DNA from 3 places in the Microbulbifer sp. ABM4_008 genome. Region 2 is predicted to be linked to each of the others. Evidence: predicted binding sites of a transcription regulator. Region 2 holds the regulator's gene; each other region holds the start of a gene.
The links. The regulator sigma-54, encoded in region 2, starts transcription at its own class of promoters, with help from an activator protein. The targets are predictions, from matches to a motif close to TGGCACANNNNTTGCNNT.
Positions count from the first base shown of each region.

Region 1 (3,280 bases), 930 kb from region 2:
CACTGCTGATGGCGGGTCTCGACGGTATCAAGAACAAGATCCACCCTGGCGATGCTGCGGACAAGGACCTGTACGATCTGCCGCCGGAAGAGTTGGCTGAGTACCCGACTGTCGCTTCCAGCCTGGAAGGCGCCCTGGATGCTCTGGATCAGGATCGCGAGTTCCTGACAGCCGGTGGTGTATTCACTAACGATGCTATCGATGCCTACATCGAGCTGAAGCGTGAAGAAGTAGAGCGCCTGAACATGACCACTCACCCGGTTGAGTTCGATATGTACTACTCCGTGTAATGGCGACCGGCATCACGATGATGCCGTCGAGCTGTTCTCGAAAAGCCCGCGCCACCCTGGTGCGGGCTTTTTTATTGCGAGTACACTGTCAGTGGAAGTGAATTGAGTGCCGCTATGCGGAGGCTCAGGAATATCCCATTGGCCCGATCTGGGAAGAAAGGAGCGTCCGCCCTGCGGTCGAAAACACTATGGCAAGGTTTTGGCAATTAAAGGCCCTGTTACTCGCAATGCCTCTGGTGGCAGTTGCGGCTTCTCAAGAGAATGAAGAGGCTGGCGCGATCTACAAAGTGGTTGGGCCCGATGGCCAGGTCAGTTTTAGCGATACACCACCGGCAAATGGCAACTCAGAGAAAGTGGATTTAGCCCCAATCAATATTCAGCCAATTGCGCTGCCCCGCCAGCTGCCCACAAGAAAGCTGTCGCCCAAAAGTGATGATGGAGAGTTGGGGCCGGTATCGATTCGAATTGTGAGTCCAATTAATGAGGCGACTATTCCGCCAGGGCAGACACTGATAGCGCTTCAGGTGGATGTGGCCCCCAATTATCCAGAGGGCGCTAGCTTTTATGCGGTTATTGATGGGCAGCGCTGGCAGGGAAGTTCGGCTGGTAACTCCCTGGATATCTCCGCCCTGGTCCGCGGTACCCATACGCTCAAGGCGGTTCTGCTAGGGCCCAAAGGGCAAGTATTGGCCCAGTCGCAAACGATCACAATTCATGTCAAGCGCCCGATAGCTCGGGGGTGAATGTTTGAGGGAGTGCAAAGCTCCCGCTACCCCTTACTTCGCTCTAAAGTCCGCCTGCCTGTTTTTTGACCTATGCACCTTAATGGTGCATTCTCTCTGTGGTCGGCGGCATCCTATTTCTGAGACTGAATACTCGCAATGCCGTTGTTGCTAATCGCGCACTGATTGTGTCCGGTTGAAGCTGCTTCCGCCTACAAATGCCAGCTTATGCGCCATTTTGGTTTGCTTTTTGCACTGACTAGATACAGCGCTAGTTTGCTGGGGGTGACCAAAGGGAGTTTGGTCAGAGCCTCGGAATGAATCGGAAATTTTGTGAATGCTGAATGATCGCCAGTTGCGCCAATTACTCGATAGCCTGACTTCCGCAGTGTTGGTGCTGGATGAAAACTTATCGCTTTGCTATTTGAACAATGCTGCTGAGGACTTGTTTGCCGCCTCCAGTACCCGGGTTAAAGGCTCGAAGTTGGAGGAGGTGGTGCGAGAATCTCCCACTGCCTATGAGGCTATGCGGGAAGCATTGCGCAAAAATGAGAAGTATACAGTGCGCCGGGCCAGTTGGAGGTTGAACAATCTTGAAACCCGGACCGTGGATTACTCAGTCAGCCCGGTCCCCGAGTTTTCTGTGCTACTTGTGGAAGTGCAGCCGATGGATCGCCTGTTGCGAATTGCCAGGGAAGATGCGCTGCTCAGTGCCCAGGAAACGACACGAAACCTGGTTCGCGGTATGGCCCATGAGGTCAAGAACCCCCTCGGTGGTATCCGCGGGGCGGCACAACTATTGCAGCGCGAGTTGCCGGACCGGGAGTTAGACGAATATACACAGATTATCATCGAGGAAGTGGATCGCCTGCGCAATCTGGTTGACCGTTTATTGGGACCACGCCAGCCGGTAGTACTGGAGCCGGTTAATGTGCACGAGGTTCTGGAGCGGGTTGCCCAATTACTGGATGCAGAGTGTATCGGTGAGCTTCAAATTCGCAGGGACTACGATCCGTCTATTCCCGATGTTCCCGCCGATAGCGAACAATTGATTCAGGCGCTGCTTAATATTGCCCGCAACGCCATGCAAGCCATCGATGAAAGTATTGGCCTCAGTAGTGGGGAGATGGTATTGCGTACGCGTATCCAGCGCCAATTCACCATTGGCCGCCGCAACTGCCCATTGGTCTGCCGTATAGAAATTGAAGATAACGGCCCGGGCATACCGGAGGAAATTCGCGAGCGGATATTCTTCCCGATGATATCCGGCCGCGCCGAGGGTTCAGGTCTTGGACTTTCAATTTCCCAGAACATTATTAATCAGCACAAGGGGCTGATTAAGTGTGACAGCCAACCCGGCCGTAGCATTTTCCAAATTTATCTGCCCCTGACTACCGAATTAGCTAATACAGGAACCTAGAGAATGAGTAATCGCGTTTGGATTATTGACGACGACAGATCAATCCGCTGGGTGCTGGAGAGAGCGCTATCGCGTGAGGGAATTGATACCCAGTGTTACGAGAGTGGCGACCGCGCCCTGGATGATTTCTATAGCGATTCACCGGATGTAGTAATCAGTGATATCCGCATGCCGGGCTCCGATGGCTTTAAATTGTTGCAGCGTTTCCAGGCTGAACGACCGAGTCTGCCGATAATTATTATGACTGCGCACTCGGACCTGGATAGCGCGGTAGCTGCTTACCAAGGGGGAGCCTTTGAATACCTGCCTAAGCCATTTGATATTGATGAGGCCGTAGCGGTAACCCGGCGCGCATTGATGCACGCCAGTGAACAGAGTGCTGAAGAACGGGTTGAGCCGGAAAATGGTCAGGGTAATAAAGAAATTATTGGAGAAGCGCCGGCGATGCAGGAGGTCTTCCGTGCGATTGGCCGTTTGTCTCACTCCAATATCACCGTTTTAATCAACGGTGAATCCGGCACCGGTAAGGAGTTAGTGGCGCAGGCTCTGCACAATCACAGTCCGCGCAGGGATAAGCCATTTATTGCATTGAATATGGCGGCTATACCCAAGGACCTGATGGAGTCTGAATTATTTGGCCATGAAAAAGGGGCCTTTACCGGTGCCAGCTCCCAGCGTGCCGGACGTTTTGAACAGGCCAATGGTGGCACCCTGTTTCTAGATGAAATTGGTGATATGCCCGCAGATACGCAAACCCGGTTATTGCGCGTGTTGGCTGATGGTGAATTTTACCGTGTCGGTGGCCACACCCCGGTCAAAGTGGATGTGCGTATTATTGCGGCGACTCA
Region 1 is NZ_CM149970.1:29,245-32,524, forward strand. It holds gene glnA (glutamate--ammonia ligase) at 1-290, shown strand, start outside; gene ACYX4J_RS00120 (DUF4124 domain-containing protein) at 479-1,033, shown strand; gene glnL (nitrogen regulation protein NR(II)) at 1,350-2,432, shown strand; gene ntrC (nitrogen regulation protein NR(I)) at 2,436-3,280, shown strand, end outside.
Region 1: glnL (nitrogen regulation protein NR(II)) is a predicted target of sigma-54. The motif match lies at 1,252-1,269, and genes of this name have one in related genera.

Region 2 (3,280 bases):
GCTCGAAGAGTTCAACATTACACACATTGAAAACAGCCTAGGAATGGCTCTATCCGGCGGAGAGCGACGCAGGGTAGAGATTGCACGAGCCCTGGCTACAGACCCAAGCTTTGTCTTGCTCGATGAACCTTTTGCTGGTGTAGACCCTATTTCAGTGAACGATATCAAACACATTATTCGCCACTTGCGGGACAGGGATATTGGCGTCTTGATCACAGACCACAACGTGAGAGAAACCTTGGATATCTGTGAAACCGCTTATATCGTTAGCGAGGGACATATTATTGCCTCAGGCACGCCCGATGATGTCCTCGCTAACCAGCAAGTGCGCGAAGTCTATTTGGGACACGAGTTCACCATTTAATGGCAAATGATGACAGGCGTAACTAAATAGGTAAAATTTCGAAAAACATATCACACTTCAGATAGAAATCGACCTCCTGGCAGGCAATAGTCGGCATGCTTATTGCTTGTAATAGTTTGAGGGCCAAGGTAGTCTGCGCCATCTCGGGTTAATTTTGACGAACCCTTTGTCGCACTGGCCTGCAACTTTAAATTATGAAGCAGTCTCTCCAGCTCAAACTCGGCGCACAGCTAACTATGACCCCCCAGTTGCAGCAGGCAATACGCCTCCTGCAGCTCTCCACACTAGATTTACAGCAAGAAGTCCAGGCAGCCCTCGACAGCAACCCGATGCTGGAAGCTGAGGGTGAAGATCTGGCTCAACAAGCAACAGCCAATACCGAGAGCAACGCACAACAAGAGCCTCCAGCCGCTGTAGGGGAGGATTTAAACCACGCAGCCGCTGAGGAAAAAGAGCTTGGTGATTCCGACTGGAACCAGGATATTCCAACAGAGCTGCCCGTTGATTCTCACTGGGACGACATTTACAGCAGCTACAGTGGTCCCGCCGAGGGCGACGACCCCAATTTTGAGCGCAACTCTTCCACCGACACACTTCAAGACCACTTGCGCTGGCAATTAAACCTGACAGCACTTTCCAGTCACGATAAATGGATCGGCGAGCACCTTATTGACGCCATCGACCCAAACGGTCTCCTCAATACCACCGTTGATGACGTGGCCAACTCCCTTCAGCTCGAAGAAGATGAGGTAGTTGCAGTCCTTAAAGCTGTACAACAATTCGAACCCGCTGGCTGCGGGGCCAGAAGCCTCCAAGAGTGCCTTCAACTCCAGCTCAAGCAGCTACCAGCGGAAACTCTGTGGCTAAACGAAGCGCAGACCATCATTGAGCGCCACTTGGAATTACTTGGAAAAAGGGATTTCAGGCAACTCACCCGACGCACACGTCTCAACGAAGCCCAGCTCGGCGAAGTAATCCGCCTTATCCAGACACTTACCCCCAATCCAGGTGAGGAGTTCAGCAGGGAACAGCCCGCTTATGTCATTCCCGATATTATTGTGTCCCGCAAGGATCACCGCTGGCTGGTCGAACTCAATCCAGAAATCACTCCAAAGATCCGGATTAATGGCCACTACGCCTCCTTGGTAAAACGGGCGGATAACTCCCGGGAAAACAATTTCATGCGGGATCACTTGCAGGAGGCCCGCTGGTTCTTGAAGAGCCTGCAGAGCCGCCACGACACTCTGCTAAAGGTCGCCACGTCCATTGTGGATAAGCAGCAAGGCTTTTTTGAGGAAGGCCCAGAGGCAATGCGACCAATGGTTCTGGCAGATATTGCTGAAACCATTGGCATGCATGAATCCACCATATCCCGAGTGACCACCCAAAAATATATGCTGACTCCGCGGGGAGTTTTCGAACTCAAATATTTCTTCTCAAGCCACGTCAGTACAGATTCCGGTGAGGATGCGTCATCCACCGCCATTCGAGCCCTGATTCGCAAGCTGATTGACACAGAAGTACCTCGAAAGCCGCTATCAGATAACAAGATCACTCAGGAGCTGGACAAGCAAGGCATCAAGGTTGCGCGCCGAACGGTAGCGAAATACCGCGAATCTATGGGTATCCCCTCCTCAAGTGAGAGAAAGAGGCTCATTTAAGTCACAACCCAAACACAGCCAATTAATCTGACCCCTAACCCACCTCCAGTCATACGCTACTGGCGCCTTCCGCCCCCAACCTGCAACCAAAATCCAAAATTTGAGTGTATCCTTCCATTCTGGCCCACTTCCTAGTAGGGTTGCGACCCGATAGGGGGTGAGCGCCGGCTTGTGATGCACCTTTCAAGGAGAAATCCATGCAGATCAATATTAGTGGCCACCACGTCGACGTTACCTCACCTATGCGCAGCTACTGCGAAAGCAAAATGGAGAAGCTGTCCAGACATTACGACAACATCACCAACGCGCAAGTAATTTTATCCGTCGAAAAACTGATCCAAAAAGCTGAGGCGACGGTACATATAAACGGTCACGACCTCTGTGCTGGATCCGAAGACAGAGATATGTACGCGGCAATTGATGCGCTCACCGATAAGCTGGACCGCCAACTGAAAAAACACAAAGAGAAGTTGCAGAACCATCGCTGAACTATGACACTGGAAGCATTACTCTCTCCCCGCCTTAGCCTTTGCCATCTGGCGGGGAGCAGCAAAAAAAAGCTACTGCTCAATATTGCCCAGGCCATTGCCGAACAATATCCCCAACACGATTCCGATACAGTTTTTAACCAACTGATCGCCCGTGAGCGCCTTGGTTCCACCGGTATCGGCGATGGTGTTGCCATTCCCCATTGCAGGCTGCCCGGCTGTGATAGCCCCATTGGGGTTCTCTGTACCACCCAGCCCGCCATTGATTTTGACTCTGTCGACCGCCAGCCTGTCGATTTGCTATTTACTCTTCTGGTCCCCGAAGATGCTGAGCAGGAACATCTGGATACGCTAGCCGAAATCGCCGCTCTGTTTTCCAGCAGCCAGGTTAGAGATAAGCTAAGGCAAGCACAAAGTAGTGATGAGCTATATGCCCTCGCTATTGATAGTACTGCAGCCGCCTAGAGGAGGTTTTGTTAGTAACTGAGTCTCAGAGCTGACATTCGCCTCGTTGTTCAGGTAGTGCAACAAGCGAAATAATAAAGACTTGATCAAAGAAAAGGGCTCTCCATGCGCTTGGTGATAATTAGTGGACGCTCCGGCTCCGGAAAAAGTTCTGCACTGCAATTACTGGAAGATGTCGGCTTCAATTGTATCGACAACCTTCCCACCAGCCTGCTCCCGGAGCTGGTTAAGAGGGTCAAGGCACAACCGCCAAAAGAAAACACACCTCTGGCCCTGGGTGTCGATGCCCGCAACCTCTGGCA
Region 2 is NZ_CM149970.1:956,010-959,289, reverse strand. It holds gene lptB (LPS export ABC transporter ATP-binding protein) at 1-364, shown strand, start outside; gene ACYX4J_RS04175 (RNA polymerase factor sigma-54) at 559-2,025, shown strand; gene hpf (ribosome hibernation-promoting factor, HPF/YfiA family) at 2,223-2,513, shown strand; gene ptsN (PTS IIA-like nitrogen regulatory protein PtsN) at 2,517-2,978, shown strand; gene rapZ (RNase adapter RapZ) at 3,084-3,280, shown strand, end outside.

Region 3 (3,280 bases), 930 kb from region 2:
GGCGGTCGGGTCCGGGAAGCGAGTCTCGATGCGCTTGCCTTTCGGGGAGGGCACGAAAGGAATACGGATAGACGCAGAGCGGTTGCGCGCAGAGTAAGCCAGGATTACCGGCGCTTCGAAGCCAGGTACCAGACGCTTGTAAGAGTTGGTGGAAGCGTTGCACAGCGCGTTCAGGGCGCGAGCATGCTTAACGATACCGCCGATGTAGTACAGAGCAGCTTCGGACAGACCAGCGTAGGCGTCACCGGCAAACTGGTTTACGCCATCCTTGCTAAAGGACTGGTGAACGTGCATACCGGAACCGTTATCGCCAACCAGCGGCTTGGGCATAAAGGTCGCGGTCTTGCCGTAGGCGTGGGCAACGTTGTGTACAGCGTACTTGAGGATCTGTACTTCGTCCGCTTTCTTAGTCAGGGTGTTGGCGGCAACGCCGATCTCACACTGGCCAGCAGTACCCACTTCGTGGTGATGCACTTCTACGCGCAGGCCCATCTGTTCCATCGCAGAACACATTGCGGCGCGAACGTCGTGCAGGGAATCCACCGGAGGAACCGGGAAGTAACCGCCTTTAACGCCGGGACGGTGACCAATATTGCCTTCTGCAAAGTTGTGACCTGAGGACCAGGCTGCTTCTTCGGAGTTGATCTTGTAGAAGGCGCCGCCCATTTCGGCACCCCAGGTGATGTCGTCGAATACGAAGAACTCGGGCTCGGGACCGAACAGAGCGGTGTCACCCAGACCAGTGGACTTCAGGTATTCCTCAGCGCGCAATGCGATGGAGCGAGGATCTCGCTCGTAACCCTGACCGGTAATTGGGTCGACGATGTTACAGCGAATGATAACAGTGCTCTCATCGGTGAAGGGGTCGAGGAAAGCGGTCTCGTCGTCCGGCATCAGGATCATGTCGGATTCGTTGATGCCCTTCCAACCGGCGATGGAAGAACCATCGAACATTTTGCCTTCTTCAAAGAACTCACCGTCAACTTCCGACGCAGGGATGGAAACGTGTTGTTCTTTACCCTTGGTATCGGTAAAGCGCAGGTCTATCCATTTCGCTTCACTTTCATTAATCAAACCGAGCGTTTTCGCTGACATTGCAGTCCTCCAGGTCTTGAAAAGTAATTGGTCGCTATGCCTTGCTGTCGCTGCCGGCATTCACTCTCTACCTGGCGTGAAATAAAGCAAGGAGTGTGCCAAATTAGGGCAATCGCCTCATAGTCCCGGTTGGCGCCGGTGCGAGCCCCAGCAAAGTGCTGACGCAGCCAGGATAGATGTATTGTGGCCGAGCAGCCACATAAATACGCACCAAAATAGAACATATTTGTTCTCGCTTCGCCCGCAAACAGTGCACAACCAACTTGGCTCTGGCTAGTTTATAATGCCGCACCTTCTATCAACATGCGGTACCCCACGGATTCCCATGCACTTTGTCGTCAAGTTTTTTCCAGAGATCACCATCAAGAGCAACCCTGTGCGCAAGCGCATGTCGCGCCAGCTCAAGGACAACCTGCAGCGCCTGCTGCGCCAGCTGGACGACCGTATCCAGGTGCGAAAGGATTGGGAAAAGATCGATGTGATCGCGCCCGATGCTGTGTCCCACCTGGGTGGACGTATCGAAGAGGTGCTCTCTCACACCCCCGGCATCGCCAACTTCTCCCGCGTGCGCCAGTTCCCCCTGGGTGACCTGCACGACATGTACGAGAAAACCCTGTCGGTTTGGGGCGCAGCCCTGAAAGACAAGACTTTCTGTGTACGGGTTAAACGCACCGGCAAACACGACTTCCAGTCTCTGGATGTGGAACAGTATGTGGGTGGCGGCCTCAACAAGAATACCGAGGCATCCGGAGTCAAACTGAAAAACCCCGACATCACCGTTAAGCTGGAGATCCGCCACGACAAGCTCAACGTGATCGAAGAGCAGCATCCCGGCCTGGGCGGCTTCCCCCTGGGCACGCAAGACCCGGTTTTGTCACTGGTCTCCGGTGGCTTCGACTCTACCGTGGCCAGTTACATGACCATGAAGCGCGGTATCCGCACCCACTTCCTGTTCTTCAACCTGGGCGGACGCCAGCACGAGCTGGGCGTGAAAGAAGTCGCCTACTATCTGTGGAACAAATACGGCGCTTCCCACCGGGTGCGCTTTATCACCGTGCCGTTTGACGAAGTAGTGGCAGAGATTCTCGAGCGGGTCGACGACTCCCATATGGGCGTTATTTTGAAGCGCATGATGCTGCGCGCCGCCGATGTGATCGCCAAGGAACTGGAGGTGGACGCCGTAGTCACCGGTGAAGCCATCGCCCAGGTTTCCAGCCAGACCCTGAAAAATCTGTCGGTGATCGACAGTGTTACCAATACCCTGGTATTGCGCCCACTGATCACCACCGACAAGACCGATATTATCCGCACCTCCCGGGCCATCGGCACTGAAGAGTTCGCCGCCAATATGCCGGAATACTGCGGCGTTATCTCGGTAAAACCCACCACCCGCGCCAAGATTGAAAAAGTGGAGTCCGAGGAAAACCGCTTCGATTTCACCGTCCTCGATCGCGCTATCAGCAATCGGGTGATGCAAAATATTGATCAGGTGATCGAAGAAGTCGATGGCGAAGCACCGGATGTGGAGATCCGCGAAGAGCCGGGCAGCGCTGTGGTTATCGATATCCGCCACCCGGATGAGGAGGAGCTGGATCCACTGGAGCTTGGCTGTGAGGTGCAGACTATTCCTTTCTACCGTCTCAACAACAGCTTTGCCCACCTGGACCAAGAGCGTGAGTACCTCCTGTATTGCTCCAAAGGCGTTATGAGCCGCCTGCACGCCTCACACCTGTTGGACGAAGGTTTTCGCAATGTGGGCGTGCTGCGCCCGCTGATTCCCCACAGACCGGAAACCATTAAGAAGTAACTTCTGCTCAAGGCGCGGGCAATTACCGCCCGCGCGGGTTTTAAAGCGATCAGCGCCCCGGGGCGGTGATTTTTTACTCAAAATCACTCCCAATTGTCATGCGGCCCCCCTATAATCGCCGCCTTTGGCCGGAATGCTGCTGTAGAAACCCCGCAGGCCCCCGCCCCGACTTACCAAGATTTAACGCCCAGAGGCCCCCAGTGATAGAGAATCTGCGCAATATTGCGATTATCGCCCACGTAGACCATGGCAAAACCACCCTTGTGGACAAGCTGTTGTCCCAGTCCGGCACTCTCGACCGCCGCGACGAAGGCGCCGAGCGCGTCATGGACTCCAACGATCAAGAGCGTGAGCGTGGCATCACCATCCTGGCGAAGA
Region 3 is NZ_CM149970.1:25,943-29,222, reverse strand. It holds gene glnA (glutamate--ammonia ligase) at 1-1,095, opposite strand, end outside; gene thiI (tRNA uracil 4-sulfurtransferase ThiI) at 1,421-2,902, shown strand; gene typA (translational GTPase TypA) at 3,103-3,280, shown strand, end outside.
Region 3: glnA (glutamate--ammonia ligase) is a predicted target of sigma-54. The motif match lies at 1,179-1,196, and genes of this name have one in related genera.